One region of the Mesorhizobium sp. WSM4308 genome, then DNA from elsewhere that is predicted to be linked to it. Evidence: predicted binding sites of a transcription regulator. Region 1 holds the regulator's gene; the other holds the start of a gene.
What was found. The regulator PhoB, encoded in region 1, activates phosphate uptake and scavenging genes when phosphate is short. The targets are predictions, from matches to a motif close to TGTCATNNANCTGTCAT.
Positions count from the first base shown of each region.

Region 2: CK227_RS19240 (LTA synthase family protein) is a predicted target of PhoB. The motif match lies at 7,943-7,959, and genes of this name have one in related genera.

Region 1 covers NZ_NSFW01000003.1:218,511-234,033, forward strand. Annotated here, with positions in the region: gene CK227_RS06805 (RNA polymerase sigma factor) at 1-275, opposite strand, end outside; gene CK227_RS06810 (NepR family anti-sigma factor) at 279-482, opposite strand; gene CK227_RS06815 (response regulator) at 702-1,496, shown strand; gene CK227_RS36110 (hypothetical protein) at 1,475-1,756, opposite strand; gene CK227_RS06820 (DUF1328 domain-containing protein) at 1,798-1,962, shown strand; gene CK227_RS06825 (sensor histidine kinase) at 2,152-3,186, shown strand; gene CK227_RS36650 (hypothetical protein) at 3,299-3,472, shown strand; gene CK227_RS06835 (hypothetical protein) at 3,604-3,930, shown strand; gene CK227_RS06840 (YMGG-like glycine zipper-containing protein) at 4,013-4,258, shown strand; gene CK227_RS06845 (CHASE domain-containing protein) at 4,357-5,997, opposite strand; gene CK227_RS06850 (ATP-binding cassette domain-containing protein) at 6,148-6,960, opposite strand; gene CK227_RS06855 (sugar ABC transporter permease) at 6,974-8,305, opposite strand; gene xylF (D-xylose ABC transporter substrate-binding protein) at 8,450-9,490, opposite strand; gene CK227_RS06865 (ROK family protein) at 9,764-11,008, shown strand; gene CK227_RS06870 (hypothetical protein) at 11,098-11,361, shown strand; gene phoB (phosphate regulon transcriptional regulator PhoB) at 11,450-12,139, opposite strand; gene phoU (phosphate signaling complex protein PhoU) at 12,159-12,866, opposite strand; gene pstB (phosphate ABC transporter ATP-binding protein PstB) at 12,892-13,695, opposite strand; gene pstA (phosphate ABC transporter permease PstA) at 13,692-14,543, opposite strand; gene pstC (phosphate ABC transporter permease subunit PstC) at 14,547-15,523, opposite strand, start outside.
Region 2 covers NZ_NSFW01000010.1:11,193-26,715, forward strand. Annotated here, with positions in the region: gene CK227_RS19205 (small ribosomal subunit Rsm22 family protein) at 1-395, opposite strand, end outside; gene CK227_RS19210 (YnfA family protein) at 398-721, opposite strand; gene CK227_RS19215 (cyclopropane-fatty-acyl-phospholipid synthase family protein) at 802-2,094, opposite strand; gene rplI (50S ribosomal protein L9) at 2,270-2,854, opposite strand; gene rpsR (30S ribosomal protein S18) at 3,072-3,320, opposite strand; gene rpsF (30S ribosomal protein S6) at 3,320-3,820, opposite strand; gene CK227_RS19235 (pilus assembly protein) at 4,284-5,930, shown strand; gene CK227_RS19240 (LTA synthase family protein) at 5,976-7,904, opposite strand; gene fabD (ACP S-malonyltransferase) at 8,183-9,130, shown strand; gene fabG (3-oxoacyl-[acyl-carrier-protein] reductase) at 9,190-9,927, shown strand; gene CK227_RS19255 (acyl carrier protein) at 10,127-10,363, shown strand; gene fabF (beta-ketoacyl-ACP synthase II) at 10,398-11,660, shown strand; gene mltG (endolytic transglycosylase MltG) at 11,763-13,058, shown strand; gene CK227_RS19270 (YicC/YloC family endoribonuclease) at 13,214-14,104, shown strand; gene gmk (guanylate kinase) at 14,126-14,782, shown strand; gene CK227_RS19280 (DUF1330 domain-containing protein) at 14,789-15,082, opposite strand; gene rsmA (16S rRNA (adenine(1518)-N(6)/adenine(1519)-N(6))-dimethyltransferase RsmA) at 15,150-15,523, opposite strand, start outside.

The sequences.
Region 1 (15,523 bases):
GCGAGCCTGGCCGTCATGATGCCGTCGCTGTCCTGCACTTCGCGGCCGCGTTTGCGCATCTGCGAATAGAATTCATTGCGCAGGATGGTGAAAAGCCATGCCTTGAGGTTGGTGCCGGGCTGGAAGCTCTCATGCTTGTCCCAGGCCTTGACCAGCGTTTCCTGAACGAGGTCGTCGGCCTTGTCCGCATTCTGCGTCAGCGACACGGCAAAGGCCCGCAAGCTCGGGATTGCCCCAAGCAGATCGGTCTTGAAGCCTTGGGAGACCGCTGCCATGCCTCAGTCCTTCTTCTGTGCGGGTTCGGCTTGTTCCAGCTGGCTGAGCAACTGGGCAAAGCGATCCGGCACATCGTCGGAGACCAGCTCGTCATAATATTGTTTGAGTTTGCGTCCGATTTCGGAGTTGGGCCCGAGCGGGTCGCCGACACCGTTCCGGCGCCTGCCCTCGGCGCCAGCCAAAATATCTTTCGTCATATCCTTCATTTCGCCCTTATATTCCCAGCACTAGGCCGCCCCATACTCAAACTCAACACAAGCGGCACCCTCGTCTGGTTGCCCATCCCGACCCCAAACGCCGTTCCCGGCTTTTCGTTCCATACCGGCCGGAACTTTTTGAGAAAGCCCGCGTTGTATTAGTGGGGCTTGCGATCAGCTTGGCCTGCATTTCGGGCAATCGCGTCATACTGAGGGAGACGTCTTATCATGAGTTTATCCGCCACCATCGCACCGCACCTGCCGTTCCTGCGCCGCTTCTCGCGCGCCGTCTCGGGATCGCAAGAGAGCGGCGACGCGCTGGTCGCTGCGATGCTTGAGGCCATCATCGCCGATGTCGACATCTTCCCCGAAGCATCGAGCGACCGTATTGCTCTTTACAAGGTCTTCGCAAAACTTTTCACGTCCGTCGCCATCCGCGTGCCGCAGGAGCAGGCCCAATCAGCGTGGGAACAGCGCGCCGCCGCCAATCTCAACGCCATCGCGCCCCTTCCGCGCCAGGCCTTCCTGCTGGTTGCCGTTGAGGGTTTCAGCGAGGACGAGGCAGCCGAGATCCTTGACGTCGGCGACCAGCAATTCTCCGAGTTGCTTGCCCAGGCAAGCAACGAGATTTCCCGCCAGGTGGCGACCGATGTGCTCATCATCGAGGACGAACCGCTGATCGCCATGGACATAGAGGAGATGGTCGAGAGCCTCGGTCATCGTGTTGTCGGAACCGCGCGCACGCACGCCGAAGCGGTGACGATGTTCGGCAAGACGCGGCCGAAAATGGTGCTGGCCGACATCCAGCTCGCCGACGGCAGTTCGGGCATCGAGGCGGTCAACGAGATCCTGTCGTCAACCTCTGTGCCGGTGATCTTCATCACTGCCTTTCCCGAACGCCTCCTGACCGGCGAGCGCCCCGAACCGGCCTTCCTGGTGACCAAGCCGTTCAATCCCGACATGGTCAAGGCACTGATCAGCCAGGCGCTGTTCTTCGACCGTCAGGCGAAGGCCGCCGCATAGGTCGCTTCCAGCCGGGAAGCCAAACCCAAAGGCCGCCCGATGCGATACGTCGGGCGGCCTTTTTTGGCAAACCGGACCCATCCGTCGCGAATTTCGCGGCGCTTTGCCTCGAGCGGTTCACCCGTTTCACGGAAACGGCGAGCTGCTCTAAGTTGTTGTTTTGGCGCAATTCCCAAGGGAAAGCGCTCACATTTTTCCTGGAATTGCTCTAACGGTTTGCAAGCATCGCCTTTTTCGGCAAAGGGTGGAACAAACCGCACCCACCCACGTTTTCCATGCAGCATTCGGAAGGAGATGAACCATGCTTTACTGGGCGCTCGTATTTCTCGTTGTGGCGATTATCGCCGGCGCGCTTGGTTTCGGCGGCATCGCCGGTACATCCGCCGGCATAGCGCAGATATTGTTCTTCATCTTTCTCGCCTTCTTGGTCATCTCGCTCCTGGCCGGCCTGTTCAGACGGGCGTGAGGCGAACGCTTCTCCGAGCGAACACTGGAAGCCGCACCCCTCAAACGGTTTCCAGCCACCGCCGGGCGGTATCCTTCAAAGGAGACCGTCCGGCGGACCGTTTTTAGGGGGATGGTTTCTCGGAAACTTCATTTGGGAACCCATTTCATAGTGAGCCGTTCAGCGTGAGTTGAGTGGACAGATCGGCCGATGCGTTCCAGGAGTGAAGATAAGACGGAAGGCGCACGGAGCGACGAAGTCATCGCCATGCATCCGGCCGAAAGTGGCATGCAGCTTGGCCGGGCGCTTCTCCACGCGCTACACAATGCCGGCATTTCCGTCCTCTATCAGGACCGCGACATGAAAACCGTCTGGGCTCGCAATATGCGCGCGCCCTGGATTTCGGACAGCTCCGACGGCAATGGCATCCTGCCGATGGCGCAGGCCGACCGCATCAGCACCGCCAAGCGCGACGTGGTCGCCACCGGCAACCCGGAGCGCCTTGAGATCAGTGTCCCGGTCGAAAACGGCGTACGCTGGTTTCAGGTTTGGGTCGATGCCGACCGGGGCGACGTCGGCGACGTGCAAGGTGTCGTCACCACCATGGTCGAGACGACCGAGCAGAAGCGGCGTGAACAGACGCTGACGACGCTGCTGCGCGAGGTCAGCCATCGCTCGAAGAACCTGCTGGCGATTATCCAGAGCATCGCGACGCAGACCGGTCGCTATTCCGACGGCATCGGCGACTTCCTCACGCGCTTTCGCGGCCGGCTGCAGTCGCTCTCCTCCTCCCAGGATCTGGTGACATCCTCCAACTGGCGAGGCGCGGCCCTTCATGAACTGGTGACGAGCCAGGTCGGGCGCTATGGGACGAACACATCGCACAGCCTTCGCCTCCGGGGTGCCAACCCCTATCTCAATCCCAATGCCGCGCTGCATATCGGCCTGGCGATGCATGAGCTTGCCGTAAACTCGGTCAGCTACGGCGCTCTCTCCCGGCCGGATGGATTCGTCGAAGTGACCGCCAATCTCGACATCATCACCCCTGGCGAGGTTACACTCTCGCTGACATGGGCCGAAGCCATCGGAACCAATGGCGGCCGGGGGAGTCAAAAGCGATTCGGCAGCATCGCGCTGGAGCGGGTGGTGCCGGCATCCCTGAGCGGAACCGCAAGGCTCGACATCGCGGACGGCCGCCTTGAATACCGTCTTGTCGTCCCACACAGCAATTTCGAGACGCACTGAACGGCCGGCGCAATCAACGATCCTTAACCGGCTGTTCACCATAAGGGCGGATGCTGTTTTACCCAGATGCCGCTGCAATCCGCTGGGTTGCGGCACGGTATGGGAGGAATGCTTGACGGTCACCGACATGAACAGACTGGAACAGGCTGCCCGTGTTTCGATGGGCGAATTCCAGGATCCCGAAGCGTCCGCGGAGCCGCTTACGCCGCATCACACATTGCTGTGGGGCATCGTCCTGGCGGCAGCCTCGACAATTCTCCTCATCGCTATGTTCCAGCTGACCTGACCGAATCCCCTGCTGGCAACAGTGCGCGCTGTTAACCGTTTGCAGCGCCGGGCACTATTCGCATGTCACGCCGCCCGCTCAGGAACTTTTGGCCGATATGGGCCGTTGTTGTGGCGAGAGGACATGTCGCCATGGAACACATCGCTGCATTGTTGCTTGTCATCGGCTGCAGCAACTCGATGACCGATTGTCGTGAGCTTCAGGTGCCGGTGAGCATTTTCGAAACCGCCGACGAATGCACTGCCGAACGACCGTTTGCCATGGGCGACGTGCAGGGGCAGGCGCAGCACATCGTCGCCAGATGTCTCGCTGTCGATCCAGCACTTGAGGATGACTACGACCAGGTCGTCTGGAAGGTGCGTCCCGACGGGAGCCTCGACGCCTCTCTTGCTATTTCCAGCCTTGTCATGGCATCGAATGCGATGCGCCCAGAAAAAGACTATCTTAGCCAAGAATAAATTCGCGCGGCAAAGGCCGTCATTTCATGCTAAATGACTGCTGGAGCTTACCAAAGTGTGGACACAAGTGAGGAGTGACTCAATGCGGAAGATGATTATTGCCATGGTTGCGGTGGCCGCTCTCAGCGGCTGCACCACCACCGAGCAGGACGTGGTTGGCGGCGGCTTGATTGGCGCCGGCGTCGGCGGTCTGGTCGGTGGCGGCAAGGGCGCGCTGATCGGTGCGGCTGTCGGTGCCGGTTCCGGCCTGCTGGTGCGCAACCTGCGCAACGGCTATTGCCAGTATCGCGATCATCGCGGCCGGATTTACACGGCGCGCTGCAACTGATTCGGCGACAGTCGAAACTTCGATCCGGAGGCCGGTCCGCCGGCCTTCGGATTTTCCACGTATGGGCGTGCCGTTTGCCATCGCCCTGAATATTCGTCTCAGCCTGTCAGCGGAATTTTGATTTCCACCTTCAGACCGTCGGCCTGAAAATCGCGCCTGATCGTGCCGCGCAATTCGCGCGTGACGTTGAGGTCGATCAGCTTGGTGCCGAATCCGGTCTCGGCCGGCGCCTCGACTTTTTTCTTCCCGGCCTCCCGCCAGTTCAGCACCAGTGTCCGCTCCCGCCCGCGCCCTTCCACCGACCACTCGACCTTGAGCGCCCAGTCGCTCCTGAGCGAATTGGCGGAATTGCCGGCTTCGCCATATTTCAGCGCATTGGTCGCCAGCTCATGGAAGGTCAGGCCAAGCGCCTGCGTCGTGGTCTCGTCGAGCAGCACCTCCGGTCCCGACAACAACCCCTCGGGCAGGTCCTTGCCGAACACCTGGCCAAGCTCGATGCGCAGGAGGTCTGCGAGATCGGCCTTCTGCCAGCGCGAGCGCGTCAGCATGTCCTGGGAGGCTGCCATCGCCTGCAGCCTGGCCGAAAAAGACGCCGAAAACTCGTTGACGTCGGTCGCCCGCGACGCCGTCTGCCGCGCGATCGCCAGCACCCGGGTGATCGAATTCTTGATGCGATGCTTCATCTCCTGCAGCATCAGATCCTTTTCGAGCAGGCTCTTTTCGGTCGTCTCGTGCAGGCGCGAGGCCGCCTCATAGGCGCGCTCCTGAAAGCGCGCCACCAGCGCGATGGCGCCCGCCGCGAGCAGGCCGAACAGCCCCAGCATCATCGGGATGGCGCGCGACGAAGGCTGCGAGAAGGCGCTGGTCGGCCGGAACAGTACAGTCCACGGGCGGCCGGCTACCGTGATCTTGCGGGTGACCAGCAGCCGGTCGCCAAAGGCGGAGGCCGGCGGCGTCTCCGACCGGAACAAGAGATTGTCGCCGTTCACCGCGCCGTCATAGATCTCGGTGTTGACCGGCAGCAGCGGCGCGCGGCTGAGCGCGATCTGGAACAGGTCGCTGGCCCGGAAAGCCGCATAGAGAAAGCCCGCGGTCGAGGATCGCGATGCGTTGATGACCTCCGGCGCGGTTTCGACGTTGAGCCGCACGAAAACCAGGAAGCCGGGGAAGGTCTGTTTCGCGCCTGTGCCCTGGCCCAGTTGCACCAGCCCGCTCGCGTGCTGGCGGTCGTCGGCCATCGCCTTTTCGATCGCCGCGCGCCGCACCGCTTCGCTGAACATGTCGTAGCCGATGCCGCTCTGGTTGGACGGATCCAGCGGCTCGAAGAGCATGATGGGCGCGCGCCAGGGCTGCGTCGTGTCCGGATAGACCGGATGGCTGGCGCCAAAATCGTGCAGGATGTCGCGTTCGACCGCCGCCTCGTCACCTGTCTTGACCAGCCTGAGGAATCCGATGCCACGCAGGCCGGCGAAATTGTTGTCGATGTCCAGCGCGTTGAAAAACGCCTTGAACTCGCTCTGAGAAATATCCCCATTGCGGGCGTCGAACAGGGCCTGTGTCGACCGCAGCAGCGACAAATGCAGGTCGATACGGCTCTCGATCCGGTTGAGGGCGTCGTCGGCCGCCGCCTCGAACTTGATGCGGGAGGCTTCCTGTGTCGCGAAATAGGCGAACCCCGCCATGGTCATGCTGATCAGCGCTACGGCGATGAACGCAACGATTGGAAAGAGTTTCTTCAACGGATGATGCGGTCCATGAGCAATACCGGACCTTTATGGGCAAGTCATCAGGCCAACACAATGGCAAGGCCAAGCCATCGCGATCACTGGCATATCACGTGAGCGGCAACCGGCCATGCCGATCAGCCCATTTCGGGCCGTCGGCAGGCCTCAGGCGGCGATCTTCAGCGCACCCGGCCCGGGGATGGCGCCCGGAGGACATTTGCCCAGGATGATCATGCCCAGCACCTCGTCCTGGGTGACATCGGTGGTACGAGCGGTGCCGACGACCTGGCCGTTCTTCATCACGCAGACCCGGTCGGCCAGCTCGAAGACATCGTGGATGTCGTGGCTGATCAGGAAGATGCCGATACCATCGGATTTGAGCTGCCTGACCAGTTCGCCGACCTGCGCCGTCTCCTGCGGACCAAGGGCTGCCGTCGGCTCGTCCATGATCAGGATGCGGGCGTTGAACAAGATCGCGCGCGCGATCGCCACCGACTGGCGCTGGCCGCCCGACAGCTTGATCACCGGCTCCTTGAAGCGCTGGAAGCGCGGATTGAGCCGGCCCATCACCTTGCGCGCCTCGGCCTCCATGGCAACGTCGTCGAGCGTGCCCCAGCCGGTCATCAGCTCGCGGCCGAGGAACAGATTGGCGGCGGCGTCGACATTGTCGGCCAAGGCGAGCGTCTGGTAGATGGTCTCGATGCCGTATTTCTTGGCGTCTCGCGGGTTGGAGATCGAAGCCTCCTCGCCATTGACGAAGATCTGGCCGGCATCGCGCTTGTAAGCGCCCGACAGGATCTTGATCAGCGTCGATTTGCCGGCACCGTTATGGCCGAGCAGCGCCACGACCTCGCCGGGGAAAAGATCGATCGAGGCATCGTCGACGGCGCGGATGCCGCCAAAGGCGATCGAGATGTTGCGCATGTCGATCAGCGGCGTGCCAATGGGGGCAGTTGTGGGAGCGATTTTGTCGGCCATGATCGTTTCTCCCCTAAACCCGCTTGCGATAGACGGTGTCGAGCCACACCGCGATGACCAGCACGGCGCCGACGACGATGCTCTGCAGCGGTGAGTCGATGCCGAGCAGCACCATGCCCGACTGCAATGACTGCATCAGAAGCGCGCCCAGCATGGCGCCCATCACCGTGCCGGAGCCGCCGGCGAGCGACGTGCCGCCGATGACGGCGGCGGCAATGACCAGAAGCTCGTCCAGCGTGCCCAGCGCATTGGTCGACGCGTTGAGCCGGGCCGACGAGATCGCCGCGCTGACCGCGGCCAGCACGCCCATGATCATGAACACCTTCATGGTCACCCAGCGGGTGTTGATGCCGGCAAGTTCGGCCGCCTCCGGATTGCCGCCAATGGCGAAAACATAACGGCCGAAACGCGTGCGCTTGGTGATGAAGGTCATGATGATGCCCACGGCCACCGCCATCAGCACCGGTATGGCAATGCCATGCGCGATGTACAGCCCGCCTTCGGGAACGGTAATGCCGTTCTGCTGGGCGTACTGGCGCACGATGCCGATCGGCCATGGATAGGAATTGGCGATCCAGACGGCGCCAAGGATAGCGGCGCAGGCAACCACGCCAAGCAAGGTCTCGGCCCAAACGGGGCGCAGCGGAAAGTGGAACCGCTTGCGCTGCGACCTGCCGTTGAGCAGCATGAAGGCGACCGCCACACAGGCGACGACACCGACGATCCAGCTGGCGGTGGCGCCGATCGAGCCGCGTGGTCCGCCGCCCATCAGCTGGAAGGTCGTGTCGAGCGGCGCGACCGTGCGCCCGCTGGTGATCAGCCACGCCATGCCGCGCCAGACCAGCAGGCCGCCCAGCGTCACGATGAAGGCCGGGACCTCCATATAGGCGATGATGAAGCCCTGGAACGCGCCGATCAGGAGACCAAGCGCCACGCCGGCCGCCAGCGCGATGATCCAGAGCCAGGGGTTTCCAAGCTGGAAACCGACGACGCGGATCAGGAATTCGGCCTGCGCCACGCCCATGATCATGCCGATCACACCTTCGACGGATCCGACCGAGAGGTCGATGTTGCGCATGACGATAACCAGCACCATGCCTGTCGCCATGATCGCGACCGACGAGGTCTGCACCGACAGGTTCCACACATTGCGCGGCGTCAGGAAAAGCCCGCCCGACAATATGTGGATGCCGACCCAGATGACCAGCAGCGCGCCGATCATGCCGAGCATGCGCGTATCGAGCTCGGTAGCCTTGAGGAACCGTCCGACGGCGCTGAGTTCGGATGCACGCGCCCTGTCCGCTGCCGTGCTGCCGACCGGTTGATTAGAGGTCGTGTCGGTCATGCTGTCCTCCCACCGGTTTACCGTCTGACGCGGGTACCGAACATGGATGCTATTTGCTTTCCGCGGTCATTTGAAGCGGGAAGCCCCTCGAGAAACGCCGCGGCTTTTGGGCCGCGGCGTCGATATCGAACGGTATTGCGCCGTTTAGTTGCAGGCGGCGACGCTGCCGGCGGCAACGCCCGCGCAGACTTCGTCCTTCTTGATCCAGCCGGCATCGATGACGACGTTGAGATTGTCCTTGGTGATGGCGACCGGGGTCAGGAACAGCGACTTGACGGTGTTGCCGCCAGGCGTCGTGAAGTCCTTCACACCGGCGATATCGGTCATCTTCTTGCCGTCGGCCAGCTGCGAGGCGATCTCGGCGGCGTTCTTGCCGAGTTCGCGCGCGTCCTTCCACACCGACACGGTCTGGGTGCCGAGCGCGATACGGTTCAGCGCGGCATGGTCGCCGTCCTGCCCCGAGACCGGCACGGTGCCGGCAAGCCCCTGCGCCGTCAGCGCCGCAACGACGCCGCCGGCGGTGCCGTCATTGGCCGCGACGACCGCGTCGACCTTGTTGTCGTTGGCGGTCAGGAACTGCTCCATGTTCTTCTGGGCGTTGGCAGGCAGCCAGCCGTCGGTATAGGCCTCGCCGACATTCTTGATCTTGCCGCTGTCGATGGCGGCCTTGAGCACTTCCATCGAGCCTGCGAACAGGAAGTCGGCATTCGGATCGGCGCCCGAGCCCTTGATGAAGACATAGTTGCCTTCCGGCTTGGCCTTGAACACCGCGCTGGCCTGCAAACGACCGACTTCCTTGTTGTCGAAGGTCAGGTAGAAGACGTCCTTGTTCTCGATCAGGCGGTCATAGCCGACGACCGGAATGCCTTCGTCCAGCGCCTTCTGCACGGCCGGGCCGATGGCCGAGGCATCCTGGGCCAGGATGATCAGCGAATTGGCGCCCTGCGAGATCAGGCTCTCGACATCGGTAAGCTGCTTGCCGGGATTGGACTGCGCGTCGGCGGAAATGTACTTGTCGCCGGCGGCCTCGATCGCCTTCTTCATGGCGGCCTCGTCGGTCTTCCAGCGCTCTTCCTGGAAGTTGGACCACGAAACGCCGATGACCTTGTCTTTCGCCTGCGCGACCGACGCAAGCGTCAGCGACATGGCGACACCCGCCAGGATGGCGGCCGTGAATCTCTTCATGATATTCCTCCCTGCGCCGCGTATGGCGCGACCAAACTGGCCCTAAGGCCGGCACAGAGGCCCTATTTTTTCGAGCCCCGAAAAAACACTGATCCAACACCGGAACGCTGTCAACAACGATTCTGATGGATTTTGATGTCCCTCTGAATTTTTTTCGAGCTTCGCAATAAATAAATGACAGCACCGGCCGCTTCTGCCAGTATTTGACCGTGTCGCCGGCAGCGTTCGAGGGAGGCCGGAAGGACCGCGGCGACCGGGAGGATGTGAAAAAACATGTCGGTCGGAATCCGCCACGACGATCTGCGCCGGCGCAACCGCGCGATGGTGATCGCGGCCGTGCGCCAGGCTGGCCGGCCCTCACGCACCGAGATCGCCGCGACCACCGGCCTCAGCCATTCGACCATATCGGCGATTTCCTCAGACCTGATCGGCGAAGGCATCCTGGCCGAGGGCAAGCCGAGCGAGGCCGGCGCGCTGAAACGCGGCAGGCCGCAGGTCGGCCTCGGCCTCACTCCGGAGGCCGCGGCTGTGATGACCGTGGTGCTGTCGCTGAATTTCCTGTCGGTCGCAGTCATCGACTATGCCGGCCAGGTGATATCTGAAGAACAGCGCCGGCTGGACACGCTGACCATGTCGCGCGAGGCGCTGATCGGCGAATGCGTGGCCATCGTAAGGCGGCGCCTCGAAGATCCCGACATTGACGTGCGCAGCGTCGCCCGCATCGCGCTGGCGATCCAGGGCATCACCGATACCGAGGCCCGGGCGATGCTGTGGTCGCCGATCACGCCGCAGACCGACATCGCCTTCGCCGACATACTCGAAGCCGAGTTCGGCATCCCCGCCACCATGGAAAACGACTGCAACATGATGGCGGTGGCGCTGCGCAGGCGCGATCCCGAGCGCTACCGCGACGACTTCATCGCCATCCTGCTTTCGCACGGCATCGGCATGGGGCTGGTGCTGAAGGGCGAGCTGTTCACCGGCACCCATTCCTCGGGCGGCGAGTTCGGCCACATGATCCATCGGCCCGGCGGCGCGCTCTGCCGCTGCGGGCGGCGCGGCTGTGTCGAGGCCTATGCCGGCAATTACGCCATCTGGCGCAATGCCAGGCAGCTCGGCGAGGACACCGAGCCGGTGGCCGATGTCAGCGACGCGCAGATGCGGGCGCTGGCCGCGACGGCACGGGAACGGGACGGACCCGAGCGCGAAGCCTATCGCAAGGCCGGCGAGGCACTGGGTTACGGCCTCGGCAGCCTGTTCGCGCTGATCGATCCGGCGCCCGTTGCCATGGTCGGCGTCAGCGCCGCCGCCTTCGATCTCATCGAGCCGGCATTGCGCGAGGCGATCGCCCAGACCGCTGGTGGCCAGCACTCGGAATCGATCTCCTTCGACACCGAACCGAACGAACTGCCGCTGATCCGCGAAGGTTGCGCCATGCGCGCGCTGACCTTCGTCGACCAGGAGATTTTCGCGCCGGGCGTGCAGGCAAGAACGGGTGCCGGAAAGAACGTTGCCTGACGGTCAGGACGAAACTCGATCATTCTGAACGACCGCGTTCGGCCCGTTGCGACATCAATTGGCAATGTGTCTGCCTGTATGATCTGCTGATGTCCCGTTCGTTGGTGATCAACTTCAACATAGATCAGGCCGAGTTTTACGGCCTCGTCCATCGTGTTCGCAACTTCGGCGAGGACGTCTACCGCTTCCTGCGAACCAACGGCTGGGGCGAAATTATTATCGGCGAGGTCGACGCGGCCACTACGCAGCTGATCATTCGAGACATCAAACATTCAAAGCTCCAGCGCGTTGCTGTATGGGTCGAAGAGGAGATGAGGCGGCAACATCTGTTGGGAGAAGTCGAAGTCCGCTGATCACCCTCTTCACGGCATTGGCGACTACCTGCTGATTGGAGTTTCGATCTTGGAGCCTCATCCCGATTTTATCGGGATGAGGCAAGCTCTAGTCTTCCCGGATCGCGTAGCCCGCCCCACGAATGGTACGGATGACATCCGGCATGCGACCATTGTTGACCGCCTTGCGCAACCGGCCGACATGCACGTCCACGGTACGCTCGTCGATGTAGATCGTCTCGCCCCAGACATTGTCGAGCAGCTGGCTGCGCGAGAACACGCGGCCAGGATGGCGCATCATGAATTCGAGCAGGCGGAATTCGGTCGGCCCGAGCCGGATCTCGCTCTTCTTGCGGTAGACCCGGTGCGATTCACGGTCGAGCACGATATCGCCGACCTTGAGCACGCTGGACAGCACTTCCGGCTTGGCGCGGCGCAGCAGCGCCTTGATGCGGGCCATGAATTCCGGCGTCGAGAACGGCTTGACCAGATAGTCGTCGGCGCCGGTGGAAAGCCCGCGTACACGGTCGCTTTCCTCGCCCCGCGCGGTCAGCATGATGATCGGCAGCCGCTCGGTCTCGGGCCGCATCCGCAATCGCCGGCAGAGTTCGATGCCGGATACCGCCGGCACCATCCAGTCGAGCACGAGCAGGTCGGGCACGTTCTCCTGCAGGCGGATTTCGGCTTCGTCGCCGCGTGTCACCACCTCGACCTGGTAACCCTCCGATTCCAGATTGTAGCGGAGGAGCACGCCGAGCGGCTCCTCGTCCTCCACCACCATGATGCGTGGTGCGATCATCGGTTGGTTACCCCTGCGCTCAGGCCGCCGGCGCCGACATCGCCGTCTCGTCCTGTTTTGGACGGTTGGCGGGCAGCTGCGTGCCGGTCAGGACATAGTACGCATTCTCGGCGATGTTGGTCACGTGGTCGCCGATGCGTTCGAGATTCTTGGCGCAGAACAACAGATGCGTGCAAGCCGTGATGTTGCGCGGATCTTCCATCATATAGGTCAGCAGTTCGCGGAAGACGGAGGTGTATTTGACGTCGATGCGCTCATCGTCGGCGCGCAGCTTCGCCAGTGCCGCGGCATCGCGCGCCGCATACTCCTCGATGACGCCCTGCACCTGGATCAGCACCAGCTGCGCCATGGCGTCGATGGAATGCGACAGGTCGCGCGGCGTGGCGCTGAGGCCGACAGTACCGACGCGCTTGGCGATGTTCTTGGCAAGGTCGCCAATGCGTTCGAGGTCGCCGGCCATGCGGATCGAGCCGACGACATGGCGCAGATCGTCGGCCATCGGCTGGCGCTTGGCGATCAGCGTGATGGCGCGGTCGTCGAGTTCGCGCTGGCGCGCATCCATGATGGCGTCGTCGGAGACGACGCGCTGGGCGAGCGCATTGTCGGAGTTCAGCAGCGCCTTGGTGGCGCCGCCGACCATCGAGCCGGCGAGATCGCCCATGTCGCTGATCAGCCTGCTGATCTGTCCGAGATCCTCGTCGAAGGCTGCGACTGTGTGTTCGGCCATGATCCTGGTCCTCGTATGCGTGCGATCAGCCGAAGCGGCCGGTTATGTAGTCTTGCGTGCGCTTCTCGCGGGGCGACGTGAAGATCTTCTCGGTGCGGTCGAATTCGACCAGTTCGCCCAGATACATGAAGGCGGTCTGCTTCGAGACGCGCGCCGCCTGCTGCATGTTGTGGGTGACGATGACGATCGTATAGTCGGCCTGCAGCTCGTCGATCAGCTCCTCGATCTTGGCGGTCGACAGCGGGTCGAGCGCCGAGGCAGGCTCGTCGAGCAGGATGACTTCAGGCTTCACCGCCACGGTGCGGGCGATGCACAGCCGCTGCTGCTGGCCGCCCGACAGGCTGAGGCCGCTAGCATTGAGCTTGTCCTTGACCTCGGTCCACAGTGCCGCGCGCTTGAGCGCCTGCTCGACGCGGCCGTCCATCTCGGCCTTGCTGATCTTCTCGTAGAGCCTGACGCCGAAAGCGATGTTCTCGTAGATCGACATCGGGAACGGCGTCGGCTTCTGGAACACCATGCCGATCTTGGTGCGCAGCAGGTTGAGGTCCTGCGAGCGGTCGAGAACGTTCTGGCCGTCGAGCAGCACCTGGCCCTCGGCGGTCTGCTTGGGATAAAGCTCGTAGATGCGGTTGAAGACGCGCAGCAGCGTCGACTTTCCGCAACCCGACGGGCCGATGAAGGCGGTGACGCTGCGCTCGGGCAGCGACAGCGTGATGTCCTTCAGCGCCTTCGACTGGCCGTAGTAGAAATTGAGGTTCTTGACCTCGATCTTGGCCTTGGTCGCCGCCTCTGCGGCGATCGTCATGTCTGGAGACAACATCTGGCTCATTTGTCCTCTCTGCGTCCGGTCAGGCTGCGCGCAAAGATGCTGAGCGCGAGAACCGTCAATGTGATTATGAGTGCACCGGTCCAGGCCAGCTGCTGCCATTCCTCATAGGGGCTGAGAGCGAACTGGAAGATGGTGACAGGCAGGCTGGCCATCGGCGCGTTGAGATTGCTCGACCAGAACTGGTTGTTCAGCGCCGTGAAAAGAAGCGGTGCGGTTTCGCCGGAGATGCGGGCGATGGCCAGCAATATGCCGGTGACGATGCCCGAAAGCGCGGCACGATAGGCAACCGAGCGGATGACCACCCAGCGCGGCGCGCCGATCGCGGTGCCGGCTTCGCGCAAGGCGTTGGGCACCAGGTTGAGCATGTCCTCGGTGGTGCGCACGACGACGGGGATGACCAGGATGGCGAGTGCCACGGCACCGGCGATCGCCGAGAAATGCCCCATCGGCCGCACCATCAGCTCATAGACGAACAGGCCGATGATGATCGACGGCGCCGACAGAAGGATGTCGTTGATGAAGCGCACCACCGTGGTGAGCTTCGAGAAGCGACCATATTCGGCCATATAGGTGCCGGCCAGCACGCCGATCGGCGTGCCGACGATGATGCCGATGATGGTCATCACGATGCTGCCGTAGATGGCGTTGAGCAGGCCGCCGGCGTCGCCGGGCGGCGGCGTCATTTCCGTGAAGACCGAGAGGGAGACGCCGGCCAGGCCCTTGTAGAGCAAGGCGCCAAGGATCAACGCCAGCCAGGCAAGGCCGATGCAGGCGGCGATGACGCACAGCGCCATCATCACGCCATTCTTGCGCTTGCGGCTCTGGTGAAGCGATGCGGCCGTCGACATCGGTCAGGCTCCCGTGCGGGCGTCGATGCGCATCAGCATGTAGCGGGCGATGGCAAGGATCAGGAAGGTGATAACGAACAGGATGAGGCCGAGCGCGACCAGCGAGGAAGTGTAGAGGTCGCCGACCGCTTCGGTGAATTCGTTGGCGATGGTCGCCGAGATGGTCGTTGCCGGCGCAAACAGCGACGTCGAGATGCGGTGCGCGTTGCCGATGACGAAGGTCACCGCCATCGTTTCACCGAGGGCGCGGCCGAGGGCGAGCATGACGCCGCCCATGATGCCGATGCGGGTGTAGGGAATGACGACCCGGCGCGTGACCTCCCAGGTCGTGCAGCCGATGCCATAGGCCGATTCCTTCAGCACCGACGGCACCGTATCGAAGACGTCCTTGGTGATCGAGGTGATGAAAGGCAGAATCATGATGGCCAGGATCATCGCCGAGGTCAGCAGGCCGATGCCGTAAGGAGGGCCTGCGAACAGGCTGTTGAGGCCCGGAATGCCGTGGAACACGCTGATGATGAAGGGCTGCACCGTCGTCTGCAGAAACGGCGCCAGCACGAACAGGCCCCAGATGCCGTAGATGATCGAAGGGATGCCCGCCAGCAGTTCAACCGCCATGCCGATCGGACGCCGCAGCGGGCGTGGGCAAAGCTCGGTGAGGAAGATGGCAATGCCGATGCCGAGCGGCACGGCGATCAGGATGGCGATGGCCGAGGTGATGATGGTGCCGTAGATCGGTGCCAGGGCGCCGAACTTCTCCGTCACCGGGTTCCAGCTTTCGCTGGTCAGGAAGGAAAAGCCGAAGGTCGACAGGGCTTGCCAGGAACCGGCAAACAGCGAGATCGCAACGCCGCCGAGCAGGACCAGCACCAATATCGCGGCGGCGCGGGTTGTCGCGTGGAAGATTGCGTCGGTCAGTGCGAACCGTCGAACGGTGGCATCGCGCGAACTTCTAACGGCTGGCAAGGCTTCCTGGACAG
Region 2 (15,523 bases), on a different contig from region 1:
GTTGTGATGGCATCGGCGGCAAGCGTCTCGCCGACCTTGCGCACGGCCGCACTCGCCTCCAGCAAGACCGCCTGTTCGAGGTCGGGCCAGAGATCGTTGGTGGCCCAAAGCACCGTACCAGGGCCGGCGCCGGCATCGAGCAGGGTTTTCGGCTCGAAGTCCGGCCGGGTCGCGTTCAGTGCGTCGAGACTGGCGCGGACCGCGGCATAGGTCGCCGGCAGCCGCGTCGCCAGATAGGCTTTGACCGCCATGTCCTGCGCCATGTGCAGGCGGCCGTCGCGCAGTTCCGCACGGTAGCGCTCCGACAGGGTTTTCGCCGCTTGCTTCAGCTCAAGCAGAGGGATTTTTTCCAGGATGCGATCGACGGCTTGTCGAAGAGGGGCCGGCAGTTCCAACGCTATGCTCCTCGCGGTGCGAGCACGATGAGCGACGCGCCGGCTATGCAGAGTGCGGCGCCAGCAACATCCCAGCGGTCGGGCCGCACGCCTTCCACCAGCCACAGCCAGGCAAGCGAGGCAGCGATGTAGATGCCGCCATAAGCAGCATAGGCGCGGCCTGCGGCATTGGTGTCGACCAGCGCCAGAAGCCAGGCGAACAAAAGCAGCGAGACGAAGCCTGGCGCCAGCCACAAGGGCGATCTTTCCAGCCGCCACCAGGCCCATACCGAAAAGCAGCCGGCTATCTCGGCGAGCGCCGCGGCGGCATAGAGGAGGTAAGTCATGAAAAAGGCCTCGCGACGATCACAAGGCCTTTTTCAGGGCAGGGGCCGGGAATGGCAAGCGCCAATGGCGAACGGCGTGCCTACTCCGCAACCTTGCGGCGGCGGGCGGGCTTGACTGGCTTCTCGACGGGAGCCGCCTCGCGGCGGCCCAAGTCACGCATCTCCAAGGCCTTTTCGCATTTGGCCATGTAGTCGCGGGTCATCGGCAGCGTGTCGTTCTTCTTGGCGATCTGGAACTGGAAGATGACCAGGTCCTGCCAGCGGAAGGCGGCTTCCGAAGCGGCCAGATAGAATTCCCACATGCGGCAGAAGCGTTCGTCGTAGATGGCCTTGGCCTTGTCGCGGTTGGCGGCGAAGCGCTGGCCCCAGTGCTTCAGCGTGTCGGCATAGTGGAGGCGCAGGATTTCGATGTCGGTGACGACAAGGCCCGACTTCTCGATCGCCGGCATGACCTCCGAGAGCGCGGGGATATAGCCGCCGGGGAAGATGTATTTGCGGACGAAGGCGCTGGTCGCCCACGGAACACCCGACCGGCCGATCGTGTGCAGCAGCATGACGCCATCGGGCTTCAGCAGCGTTGCCGCCTTGTCGAAGAAGGTGCGGAAGTGGTTGACGCCGACATGTTCGAACATGCCGACCGAAACGATGCGGTCGAAGCGTTCGTTGAGTTCGCGATAATCCTTCAGCTCGAAATGGACGTGGCTTTCCAGGCCTTGCGCATGCGCCCGGTCGGTGGCTACGCCATGCTGTTCGGTCGACAGCGTCACGCCCTGGACGTCGACGTCGAACGCCTTGGCCAGATAGAGGCCGAGCCCGCCCCAGCCGGAGCCGATGTCGAGCACGGTCTGGCCGGCCTTCAGCCTGAGCTTGGCGGCGATATGGCGCTTCTTGGCGGCCTGCGCCTCTTCCAGCGTCATGTCAGGCTGTTCGAAATAGGCACAGGAATACTGCATGTCCTCATCGAGGAAGAGCCGGTAGAGATCGCCCGACAGATCGTAGTGGCGCTGCACGTTGCGGCGCGAACGCGAGGCGGTGTTGATCTGCTGCAGGCGGCGGAAGGCGTGGCGCAAGCCTTCGATGGCTTTCGACCAGGTCGCGTCGATGCCGCCGCTGCCCATGTTCTGGAAGGCGATGCGCATCAGCCCCAGCACGCCGCCTTCGAGGATGTCGAGTTCGCCCTCCATGTAGGATTCGGGCACCGCCAGCATCGGATCGAAGGTGATGGCGCGTTCGGCATGCCGGGTCTTGATATGCATGTGCACCGGCTCGCCGCTGCCGTCGCCGAAGATGACTGTCGAGCCTTTTGGCCCGGTTACCTTGAGATTGCCCGTGCGCACCAGGCGGTCGAGAACGCGCTTCAGCAGAATGTTCATAACCAAGTGTCCCCTCACGGTCAGACTGGCTGCCTTAATTCTGCAACAATATATGGGGGTTCGAAAAGTTCCTTTTGGCACAAAAATGCCCGGGCGAGAGGCCCGGGCATTGGTCCAGAACGGCTGGACTACGACAAAGTGATCGGAGCGCTGCTCCCTCGCTTGCCGTACGCGATCAGGCGTTGTCTTCGCCGCCGTCGAACTCGGCATTCGGATCGAAGAAGTTTTCCGGCCGTGCATTGTCGTTGATGTCGTCGCCATAGATGGCTTCGGCGGTGGTCAGCGTCTCGCCCTTGGCCTGGCGCTCGGCTTCGTCGGCCGTGCGGGCGATGTTGAGCGTGACGGTGACTTCGACTTCCGGATGCAGCGCGATCGCCACATTGGTGAGACCGATGGTCTTGATCGGCTGGTTGAGCAGGATCTGGTTGCGGTTGACCGAAAAACCTTCCGCCGTCAGCAGCTCGGCGATGTCGCGCGTCGACACCGAGCCGTAGAGCTGGCCGGTTTCACCGGCGGAGCGAACGGCGATGAAGCTCTTGCCGTCGAGCTTTTCGGCAACCTGGCTGGCTTCCGACTTGCGCTCGAGATTGCGGGCTTCGAGCTGGGCGCGCTGGCCTTCGAACTTCTTCTTGTTGGCTTCGTTGGCGCGCAGCGCCTTGCCCTGCGGCAGCAGGAAATTACGGGCAAAGCCGTCCTTGACCTTGACGGTATCGCCCATCTGGCCGAGGCGGGAAACGCGTTCGAGAAGAATGACTTCCATGGTTTTGTTCCTTTTGTTTGGGCGTCCCTCCATGAAGGCAGGCGCCGAATTCTCTGGAACAGGTCAGGAAGCTTGAGCGCCTTGAGCGCCGGTGTCGCTGTCCTGCCTGTCGCGGCAGTTAGAGGCCTTGACCTCAACTCGGGATTTGATGGCTGAACCGGTCATGCCCGTCATGGCCGGCGAAAGGAACGGGCGGCGAACCGCCCGTTCGGAAGAATTAGCGGACCACGTAGGGCAGCAGGCCGAGGAAGCGGGCGCGCTTGATCGCCTTGGCGAGCTCACGCTGCTTCTTCTGGCTGACGGCGGTGATGCGCGACGGCACGATCTTGCCGCGCTCGGAAATGTAGCGCTGCAGCAGACGCACGTCCTTGTAGTCGATCTTGGGCGCGTTGGCGCCGGAGAACGGGCAGGTCTTGCGGCGACGATGGAACGGGCGCCGGGTCGGGATCTGGTTGATGTCGACCATTATTCTGCACCCCCTTCAAAGCCTTCGCGCGGACGGCGCGGACCACGATCGCCACCGGCGTCGCCAAACGAACGCGGCGGACGATCGCCACGGTCGCCGCGATCACGGTCGCCGAACGAACGCGGGCCACGATCGCCACGGTCGCGGTCGCCGAAGCTGCCGCGCTCGGAGCGCTCTTCGCGCTTCTGCATCATGGCCGACGGACCTTCCTCGTGCGCCTCGACCTTGATGGTCAGGAAACGCAGGACGTCCTCGGACAGACCCATCTGGCGCTCCATTTCGTTGAGCGCTGCCGGCGGGCAGTTGAGGTCCATGAGCGTGTAGTAGGCCTTCCGGTTCTTGTTGACCCGGTAGGTGAGGGACTTCAGTCCCCAGTTCTCGACCCGGCCGACGGACCCGCCATTCGCGGAGATGACACCCTTGTACTGTTCGACAAGCGCATCGACCTGCTGCTGCGAGAGGTCCTGCCGGGCAAGAAACACATGTTCGTAAAGAGCCATTATGTCTTCGTGCCTTTCTTCGTTTCTCTCCCGGTTCCCGGCGGCAAAAGCCTCTGCAACTTCTCTGACCCGCCTGTCCCGGTTAAAGGGGCGGGGAAGAAAGGAGCATTACGAGACGGTCGAGAGCGGAGACACGGGAGGCGGAAGCACTTCTGGCTTCACACGAAGGCTTTGATAAAACCTCCGGCCCTCCGTTCAGCCCCCAGCTGGGACCGGCAGATTGGCGGCGTCTATATAGCAATCCACTGATAAGGCAAGGGCAAGCGGCGGTCCCGATGTCGCAGGGCGCCGGAAAATCAGGCGGCAGCGCCGGAATGGCGTGGTGATTCCGGCAACCGGCCCTTAACCACAGTGTCAGGTTGTGCAGGGTTGAGCCTCGCCGTCAACGGTCGATTCATCATGGAAGGCGCAAAAGCCCGGGCGATCCGCGCAGAACAAGCGGCAAGCATTTCCGGGGGTAAGGATGCTTCTCAACAGATTCTGGCGCTCGAAGAGCGGCAATTTCGCACTGCTGATGGGGCTCGGCCTGCCGGCCATCCTGTCGGCCGTGGCCTTCGCGGTCGACGTGTCCACCGTCATGCGAGCCAAGAGCAACCTGCAGAATGCTCTCGACGCCGCCAATCTTGCCTCCTCGCATCTCGGCGACCTCGACATTACCCGCACCGATGCCTTCGACCGCTATTTTCAGGCCAACATCGCCGGGCATGGCGAACTCGCCAACGCGCAGGCGACGCTGACCGTCGACAGGGGCGTCAACTTCATCAAGACCAAGGCGGCTGCGTCGGCCGACGTCAATTTGAACTTCGGTTTCCTGTTCGGCCGGAACAGACACATCGCCGTCGATGCCTCGGCGGTCGAATCGAACAATCAGCTCGAAGTCGTGCTGGTTCTGGACAATACCGGCTCGATGGCCGGTGCCCGCATGACGGCGTTGAGGACGGCAACGAAGTCCCTGCTGGACACACTCGAGGCGACGAAATCGCCGACGCGCCAGATTCGCGCCTCCCTGGTTCCGTTCGTCACGGCCGTCAACGTCAATGGCGATGAATTCGACCCGTCCTGGATCGACATGGACGGCAAGTCTTCCACCAATGGCGTCAATTTCCCCGTCATCGACGGCAAGCGTCCCAATCATATGGCGCTTTTCAAGCAGCTCAAGGACACCGGATGGACCGCGGCCGGATGGAACGGCACCGGATGGAAGGGCTGTGTCGAGGCGCGGCCGGGCGCTTATAACATTTCCGATACCCCACCTGACCCGGACAAGCCCGACACGCTGTTCGTTCCGTATTTTGCGCCGGACGATCCGGAAGGTGCCCAAAAGCTGTCTAGCTCCTATGGCAATGCGGCCAAATATTACAACAATTCCTATCTCGACGACGCCAGCGACAACACCAAGGTCGCCAAGCTGAAAGGCAACCGCCTCGGTATCGATCTCAGCAGTCTGGCCGACCCTGTGCCACCGGCCGACAAGGCTGCCAAGGAAAAGGTGGCTAAATATGTTGTGCCGACCAACGAGCTCATCACCGAGACGGGTTCCCCCATCACCGTCGGCCCGAACCGCGCTTGCCCGACACCCATCGTCCCCCTGACCGACGATTTCGACAAGCTGCGCAAGGCAGCAAGCGAGATGACCGAGTGGAACGGTTCGGGCACCAATGTCTCCGAAGGCCTGTCGTGGGGCATGCGGGTGCTGTCGCCCGCCGCGCCCTACACCGATGGAGCGCCGTGGAAGACGCGCGGCATCAGCAAGATCGTGCTGTTGCTCACCGACGGCGAGAACGTTGTCTATGGCGCCAGCGAACAGCCGACAAAGTCCGACTACACATCCTATGGCTATCTGGCGGGTGGCCGTTTCGGATCGGACGATCAGACCGCCGCGGCGCGCAATGTCGACGGCTGGACCAAAAGCGTTTGCACGCAACTGAAGAACGAGGACGTGCAAATCTACACCATGGTGCTGCAATCCGACACCGCCGCCAACCGCGCGCTTTACAGTGCCTGTGCATCCGACCCGAGCGGCTACTATGCCGTCAACGACCCGGCCAAGCTGCCGGACGTTTTCCAACAGATCGCCAACAAGTTCTCAAGGCTGCAACTGACGAATTGAGTGTTCGCCCCGCCAGGTCCAGGCTGAATCCGATGGGTCGGCTGATCAACTCGTGTGGACGACGACCTTGTCGACCGTCTCGGGGAAGAAGGCGGGCGCCGCGTGGCGCTTGCCGAACATCATGTCGTACTGGATGAGCCGGAAATCGCGGATCGCCGGGTCGATCTCCTTCTGGCGCGACCAGTCGGGCGTGGCCTCGCCGGCCGGGGTCAGAAGCAGGTTGCGGTCGACGACGCGGTAGCGCTCCCGCATCTCGCCCAGGAAGCCGGTGTAGTAAGGATGGCTGATGCCGGCAGCGGTCAGGATATGATAGGGCAGGAAAGCGGGGCTGACCGCACCCAGGTTCTCGACCGGACCGGAGCGGTTCGACCAGATGATCAGCGGCGTCTGATGATGTTCAAGGGCGGCTTCCGGCGTCGGTTCCTTGCGCGGCGCGACATTGTCCTTCAGGAAGCCGGTTTCGACATAGACCGGTCCCAGCGGCGGCAGATGGTCGCCGAAGAAGGCGATCACGGTGGGGCGGGAGCGTTTCTTCGCCCATTCGACAAGGCGTTCAAGGCCGCGGTCGGCGTCGGCTGAGCCCTCGGCGTAGCTGAGCAGCGACTCGCGCGCCCACTGGCTGATCGGTGCCTGCACTACGTGTGTCGGATTGTAATAGCGGTTCGGCTCGTAGGGACCGTGGTTTTGCAGGCTGACGGCAAAGAAGAACACCGGGTCGTCGCTGGCGTCGGCCTCGCTGATGATCTCATCGGTCATCGCCGCGTCGGATGCCAGCGGCCCGCGCTTTTCCATGGGCGGCAGCGTCTCTTCGGATTTGAAATCGTTGAAGCCGAAATCGGCATAGACCGCGCCACGGTTCCAGAACCAGTTGGTGCCGGGATGGATGGCGCGCGCCCGGTAGCCCTGGCTCTTCAGGAAGGTTGCGAGCGAAGGCGTCGGCGTGCGCACATATTGCTGATAGGGGATGCTGCCGGCTGGCAGGAATGCGTTGGAAAAGCCGGTCAGCGCCTCGAACTCGATGTTGGCGGTCATGCCGCCGAATTCGGGCGAGAACATCGAGCCCGAGCGCAGCGCCCGCACATTGGGGATCGGGTCGGGCGTGATGCTGACGCCGGGCAGCTTCGTCGGATCCCAGAAGGATTCACTCATGACGATGATGATGTCGGGCTTCTCGGCCGGCACCGAGACGGTCACATCCGAGCGGTCGATCGCCGCGATCGCCTTGTCCGTGTAGCCCGGCGGAGCCGAGACATGCGCCATCGGCACGTTGAGCGCGAAGGCGAGCGCAAAGCCGTTGGAGGCATAGTTTTCCTTCTGGTCCCACATGATCGGGATGATCTGCAGCCGATCCCTGGTCCAGGAGAAGGTGGCATAGTCCATGATCGAGACGAAGAAGGCGAGCATCGGCACCGCCAGCGTCAGCCGGGCAAGGCGGCCCTTGTGGCTGAGCGCTGGAACCTTGCGGCGCCACAGCCGCCAGCCATAGACGAGCAGCGACAGGCCGGCGATGATGACGACGACCATGGCGAGCGCGGTCATCGGTCGGTCACGTACCAGAAGCGGCAGCAGCGCGAAGATCTGGCGAGCGTAGAGAAAGTCAGTCGGGTAGAGCGGATCGCCGAGATAATGCGATTTCTGATGGCCGACAAAGGCTAGCGCCAGCGTCAAGGGCGCGACGATCATCAGGCTCTGATGGCTGCGTCCCAGAACGGCGTCGAGACCGATGAGGATCAGCGCGAACACGACGATGGTGGTCCAGCCCGGCTTGAGCGGCTGCAGGAAAAAGGAAACGGTGCCGGCAACGTCACCGCGCACGATCAATTCGATCGCGAACACCAGGATGGCGGAGATCGCGAGGCTTATCAGCCCGTAACGGACGACCGGCCATCTCCGGCCGGGCAGATAGCCGGTGGACGGATCGTCTTCCAGGAATTGAGGCGCAGCTTTGCTGGCGCGTTTTGAACTCTTTGCCACTTTAACTTCCCACCCGGCGACAACCCAAGTCACGCGATTGTCATATAATTGTCACGCAAAGCTAGCGCCTGTGGCGGAAATAAGAAGAGCCAGCGAACGATTCGTGAGCGGTTTTCATCAGGAGTGATCGCCAAAAAGCCCTTTCGGAACAGGCACTCGGCCTACGGTTCGCAACTGGGGCCGGGTTGAACCGGGCTTGACTTGGCGGCCCGCCTTGCGCCACAGGCAGGGAAAATTCGTGTTATCGGCAAGTAAAACCAGTCTTCGGGAGCCCACGCATGGCCGTCGCATTCACCTTTCCGGGACAAGGCAGCCAGGCTGTCGGCATGGGCAAGGATCTCGCCGACACCTTTCCCGAGGCACGCAGGGTTTTCCAGGAAGTCGATGACGCGCTCGGCGAAAACCTGTCGAAGCTGATCTGGGAAGGTCCGGAAGAGACCTTGACGTTGACCGCCAACGCGCAGCCGGCGCTGATGGCGGTTTCGCTGGCGGCGACCAGGGCGCTGGAAGCGCGCGGTTTCTCGCTGAAGGACAAGGTCGCCTATGTCGCCGGCCATTCGCTGGGCGAATATTCGGCCCTTGCCGCCGCCGGTTTCGTTTCCGTCGCCGATGCGGCCCGGTTGCTGCGCATTCGCGGCAACGCCATGCAGGCAGCGGTACCGGCCGGCGAAGGCGCCATGGCGGCCATCATCGGACTGGAGCAGGCGGATGTCGAAGCGGCTTGCACCGAGGCCGCGCAAGGCTCCGGCCATGTCTGCCAGATCGCCAACGACAATGGCGGCGGCCAGCTGGTCATTTCCGGCGCCAAGGCCGCGGTCGAGCTGGCGGCGAAACTGTGCACCGAAAAGGGCGCCAAGCGGGCGCTGATGCTGCAGGTCTCGGCACCCTTCCATTCGGCGCTGATGGCGCCGGCGGCCAATGTCATGCGCGACGCGCTCGCCGGTGTGACGAAGCATGCGCCGGCGGTGCCAGTAGTGTCCAACGTCACGGTGACCCCGACCAGCGACCCCGACGAGGTCGCCCGGCGCCTGGTCGAGCAGATCACCGGCCGCGTGCGCTGGCGCGAAACGGTCGAATGGTTCGGCGCCAATGGCGTCACGACGCTTTACGAGATCGGCGCCGGCAAGGTGCTGTCGGGCCTGGCACGGCGCATCAACCGCGACATCGCGACATCGGCCGTCGGCACGCCGGCCGATGTCGAGGCCGCGTTGGCCGCATTCGCATAATCCACTGGCGATTTGACCCCACCCGTGTGAAGGGTGTTTTCTCAGATCAGGAGACGAAAATGTTCGAACTGACCGGCCGCAAGGCACTCGTCACCGGCGCATCGGGAGGCATCGGCGAGGCGATTGCCCGCGTGCTGCATGCGCAAGGCGCCATTGTCGGCCTGCACGGCACCCGCATCGAGAAACTGGAAACTTTGGCGGGCGAACTCGGCGATCGGGTCAAGCTGTTCCCGGCCAATCTGTCGAACCGCGACGAAGTCAAGGCGCTCGGCCAGAAGGCGGAGGCCGAACTCGAAGGCGTCGACATACTGGTCAACAATGCCGGCATCACCAAGGACGGCCTGTTCGTGCGCATGTCGGACGCCGATTGGGACTCCGTGCTCGAGGTCAACCTGACCGCCGTTTTCCGGCTGACCCGCGAACTCACCCATCCGATGATGCGCCGCCGCCATGGCCGCATCATCAACATCACCTCCGTGGTCGGCGTGACCGGCAATCCCGGCCAGGCCAATTATTGCGCCTCAAAGGCCGGCATGATCGGCTTCTCCAAATCGCTGGCGCAGGAGATCGCCACCCGCAACATCACCGTCAACTGCGTCGCCCCGGGCTTCATCGAATCGGCGATGACCGACAAGCTCAACGACAAGCAGAAGGAGGCGATCATGGCGGCGATTCCGACGCGCCGCATGGGCACGGGTGCTGAAGTGGCGTCCGCCGTCGCCTACCTCGCCTCCAACGAAGCCGGCTACGTCACCGGCCAGACCATCCATGTCAATGGCGGTATGGCCATGATTTGACGGATATGGCGGGCCTGTGAAAAGAGACCATTTCACCTTGGACCTCAGCCATTTTTCGTGTAATGCGGCCCGCAACCCGGCGGTTCGGGCAAAAACCGGTTCGTAGCCGTTGCGTTTCCGGCAGGACCATCTTTCAGCTTGATTAGCGGCATTCTGCCCGCTAACGAAGACAGACAAACAAAAGACGAGGATGCCCCAAATGAGTGACACCGCAGAGCGCGTCAAGAAGATCGTCATCGAGCACCTTGGCGTCGATGCCGACAAAGTGACGGAGCAGGCGAGCTTCATCGATGATCTGGGCGCTGACAGCCTCGACACGGTCGAACTCGTCATGGCGTTCGAAGAAGAGTTCGGCGTGGAAATTCCCGACGACGCGGCCGAGACCATCCTGACCGTCGGCGATGCCGTGAAGTACATCGACAAGGCGTCGGCCTGAAGCTTTCCGCAGTCATCACCGGGGAGGACCTGCGATGAGGCGTGTCGTCGTCACGGGCCTTGGGTTGTTGTCGCCATTCGGCATGGGCTTCGAGCACAGCTGGAAGGAACTTCTGACCGGCCGCAGCGCGGCCAAGCGCATCACCGAGTTCGAGGTGGACGATCTTGCCTGCAAGATCGCCCACGTCATTCCGCGTGGTGACGGCAGCAATGCCACCTTCAATCCCGAGGCCGTGCTCGAGCCGAAGGAATTGCGCAAGATCGGCGACTTCATCCTGTATGGGATTGCCGCCGCCGACGAAGCGCTGAAGGATTCCGGCTGGGAGCCCAAGACACACGAAGAACAATGCGCCACAGGCGTGCTCATCGGTTCTGGCATTGGCGGCATCGAGGGCATTGCCGAGAACGCGATAATCCTCAAGGAGCGCGGTCCGCGCCGCATCAGCCCCTTCTTCATCCCCGGCCAGATCATCAATCTCGTCTCCGGCCAGGTTTCGATCCGGCACGGGCTGAAAGGCCCGAACCATGCCGTGGTCACGGCCTGCTCGACCGGCGCGCACGCCATTGGCGATGCGGCCCGCCTGATCATGTGGGGCGATGCCGATGTCATGCTCGCCGGCGGCGCCGAGGCGCCGGTGACAAGGCTGTCGATCGCCGGTTTCGCCGCCTGCCGGGCGCTGTCGACCGAGCGAAATGACACGCCGCAAACGGCGTCGCGTCCCTATGACCGTGACCGCGACGGCTTCGTCATGGGCGAGGGCGCCGGTGTTGTGGTGCTGGAGGAACTCGAGCACGCCAAGGCGCGGGGCGCCAAGATTTATGCCGAGGTGACCGGCTACGGCCTTACCGGAGACGCCTATCACATCACCGCACCGGCCGAGGACGGCGATGGCGCTTTCCGTTGCATGACCGCGGCGTTGAACCGGGCCAGGCTTGCGCCCGCCGATGTCGACTACATCAACGCGCATGGCACCTCGACCATGGCCGATACGATCGAACTCGGCGCTGTCGAGCGGCTTGTCGGCAATGCCGCGTCGAAGATTTCGATGTCGTCGACCAAGTCGTCGATCGGCCATCTCCTGGGCGCGGCTGGTGCTGCCGAAGCGATCTTTTCGATCCTTGCGATCAGGGACAATGTCGCGCCGGCGACCATCAATCTCGACAAGCCGGAGCGCGAAACCGCGATCGACTTGGTGCCGAACAAGCCTCGCTCCCGCCAGATCGACGTGGCGCTCTCCAATTCCTTCGGCTTCGGCGGCACAAACGCTTCGCTTGTGTTCCAGCGCTACAATGGCTGATCGTCCGGCTGCCGGGCGATGCCTCGGCATGTCGTCAATTTTGCCATATTCGCCCCTACTCTGCCGCGGGGGATTCGTTGAGAGATCAAACGGTAGGGCGAGATGAACACAAATCCGGCGGGCAATGGAGAAGTCGGGCAACGGCCGGCGAACGATACCGGACCGATCGTGCCGAAGACAGCCAGCGAAGCCTTGCGGCCGGAAGCCGGAACGCCGCCGCCGAAGCGCTCGCGCGCTTCGCGCAGCCAGGTCGTCGTGTTCATGAACTTCGTCATCTCCCTGGTGATGCTGATGGTTCTGGCCGCGGGCGCGGCACTTTACTTCGGCAAGCAGGAGTTCACTGAACCCGGTCCCTCGGCCAATGGCGACACCTTCCTGGTCAAGCCGAACACCGGCGTCCAGGACATCGCCGACCAGCTCGAGCGCCGTGGACTGATCAGCGACGCCCGCGTCTTCCGCCTTGGCGTGCGTGCTTTCGGCAACGATTCCGCGCTCAAGGCCGGCGAATACGAGATCAAGCCCCGGGCATCCATGCGCGACATCATGGAGCTTTTGAAAAGCGGCAAGTCGGTGATGTACTCGCTGACCGTTCCGGAAGGGCTGACGGTTGAGCAGGCTCTGCAGCGTATCGCCGATGAACCCGCCTTGAGCGGCGACATGCCGGCGACAACGCCTCCCGAGGGCAGCCTTGCCACCGACACGCTGCGCTTCACGCGCGGTGCGACGCGCCAGCAGATGATCGACAAGCTGGTGGCCGACCAGAAGAAGCTGGTCGACGAGGTCTGGCAGCGGCGCGCGCCGGACCTGCCACTGGCCAATATCGAGGACTTCGTCACGCTGGCCTCGATCGTCGAGAAGGAAACCGGCAAGGGTGACGAGCGTTCGCGCGTCGCCGCCGTCTTCCTCAACCGCCTGGCCAAGGGCATGCGGCTGCAATCCGACCCGACCATCATCTATGGTCTGTTCGGCGGCAAGGGAAAGCCCGCGGACCGCCCGATCTACCAGTCGGACACCCAGAAGCAGACGCCCTACAATACCTATATGATCAACGGCCTGCCGCCGACGCCCATTGCCAATCCGGGCCGCGCAGCGCTTGAGGCCGTGGCCAATCCATCGAAGACCGACGATCTCTATTTCGTCGCCGACGGCACGGGCGGTCACGTCTTTGCGGCGACGCTCGACGAACACAATGAGAACGTCGCTCGTTATCGTGCGTTGCAGAAGAAGCAGGCCGATGACGCGGCCAAGGCCGCCGCTGCCGCTGGTGCAAACGGCAATGCCGACAAGCCTGCTGCCGACAACCCTGCTGCCGACAAGCCTGCTGCCGACAAGCCTGCCGACGGCAGCACCGGTGGCGACAATGGCGACGCCGGCGGCGATGCGGGCGATGCCCAGTAGGCGAAGAAAGGCGTTGCCTGGAAGGCGACAGCCTGACATTTGAAGGAACGCCACGCGTCCGATTTCGACGCACCTACGGCGTGGTTATTTTCAAGCAGCACTTGCCCTGTCCGGAAACTGGTTTCGGGGTGATGCGCCAGGGATGTGCAGGCGACATGAATTTGCAGAGCATGACCGGATTTGCGCGTGCCGTCGCCGAGCACGACGGCACCTCGATCGCCTGGGAAGTCAAATCCGTCAACGGCAAGAGCGTCGAGGTGCGGCTGCGGCTGCCGCAAGGTTTCGAGCGTCTGGAGCCGGCGGTCAGGCAAACGCTGCAGAAGCGTTTCGCCCGCGGCAATTTCCAGGCGACGCTGACCATCGGCCGCGCCGCCGGCGCGCAGGCGCAACCCGTCGTCAACGAGGCGTTTCTGAAGGACCTTGCGGGTCTCGCCAAGCGGCTGCAGGAACAGTTCGGCGTTGCTCCCGCGACCGCTGACGGCCTGCTGTCGCTGCGTGGCGTGCTCGACATTCCCGAAACCGTGGAAACCGAAGAGGCGCGCGCTGTGCTCGACACCGCCATCATGGCCGCGCTCGACGTGGCGCTGAAAGGGCTCGAACAGGCACGGCAAAGCGAGGGTGCGGCCCTGGCTTTGCTGCTGTCCGCCCACATCGACGCCATCGAGGCACTGACGCTGCGCGCGGAGGCGGATCCGTCCCGCGAGACGGCGGCGATCCGTGAACGCATAGCCGAGCAGGTCAGGCTTCTGATGGACGCGTCCGCCAATCTGGATGCGAGCCGCCTGCACATGGAGGCGGCATTCCTCGCCACCAAGGCTGATATTCGCGAAGAGATCGATCGGCTGAAAACGCATGTCGCATCTGGCCGGGCGCTGCTTGAGGGCGGCGGTGCCGTCGGCCGGAAGCTCGATTTTCTGGCACAGGAATTTAACCGCGAATCGAATACGCTGTGTTCGAAGTCGAATGCCGCGGCCGTCACCGCGATCGGACTGGAGCTGAAGGCGGTGGTCGACCAGTTTCGTGAACAGGTCCAGAATCTGGAGTAGCCGATGGTCGCCAAGGAACCGATGGTTCCCAGGGATTTGGGATCCCGCATCCGCCGCCGGGGGCTGATGCTCGTCCTGTCGTCGCCATCCGGTGCCGGCAAGTCGACGATCGCGCGCAACCTCCTGGAAAGCGATTCCAGCCTCGAATTGTCGGTCTCGGTCACCACCAGGCCGCGCCGCGGCTCGGAGATCGAGGGTGTTCACTACCATTTCCGCACGATGCGCGAGTTCGAACGGTTGCGTGATTCAGATGCGCTGCTCGAGTGGGCGGAGGTGCACGGCAATTGCTATGCGACACCGCGCGAACCCGCGGAACTGGCGCTGGCGCAGGGCCGCGACATGCTGTTCGACATCGACTGGCAAGGCGCCCAGCAGTTGAAGGAGAAGATGCGTGCCGACATCGTCTCGATCTTCATCCTGCCGCCGTCGATGAAGGAATTGAAGGCCCGCCTGAAGCGCCGCGCCGAGGATCAGGAAGCGGTGATCGAGACGCGGCTGAAGAATGCCCGCAACGAGATCGAGCACTGGAAGGAATATGATTTCGTCATCGTCAATGACGATCTCGACCGCGCCTTCGCCGAGGTGCGCGGCATCGTCGTCGCCGAACGATTGCGGCGCGACCGCCGGCCGGGTCTCTTCGATTTCGTCTCGGGGCTGCTGGACGAGAAAACCGTCTGATTGGCTTCAGTGTGTCATGCCGTCGACCAGGATCAGATGGCGGCTGAGCGCGGCGTCGCGCACATCCAGCGCTGCAGCATACTCAGCGGATGCATACCAGCGCCGTGCCTGCTCAATGTCAGGAAATTCGACAACGATCAGCGGTGTGGGATGCCACTCGCCCTCCAGCGTATCCACCTGGCCGCCGCGTACGAGATAGCGCCCGCCATAGTGGGCAATGGAAGCCGCGGCACGCGAGCGGTATGTCTGGAATGCCTCGTGGTCGCGGATGGTGACATCGGAAATGATATAGGCAGGCATCTGGCTTCTCCGGCATGCTCGCCAGCCTATCTATGCCTGCATCGTCGCGATTCCAGAGCTGCCGGCGCTAAGCCGCATTGGTCAGCCGCACAAATTCCTCGACACTGAGGGTTTCGGCGCGGCGGGTCGGATCGATGCCCGCACGCTCCAGCAGGGCCTCGCCGCCGAGGCTTTTCACACTCTGCCGCAGCATCTTGCGGCGTTGGCCGAAGGCGGCTTCGGTGACACGGCCGAGTTTCTTGACGTCAGCCGGCAGGGGCGTCGGGCGCGGCTCCAGATGCACCACAGAAGAGGTGACCTTGGGCGGCGGCGTGAAGGCCTGGGGAGGCACGTCGAAGGCGATCCTGGCCTTCGTGCGCCAGCCGGCCAGCACCCCAAGCCGGCCATAGGCGTCGCTGCCGGGCTCGGCGACGATGCGCTGGGCAACCTCACGCTGGAACA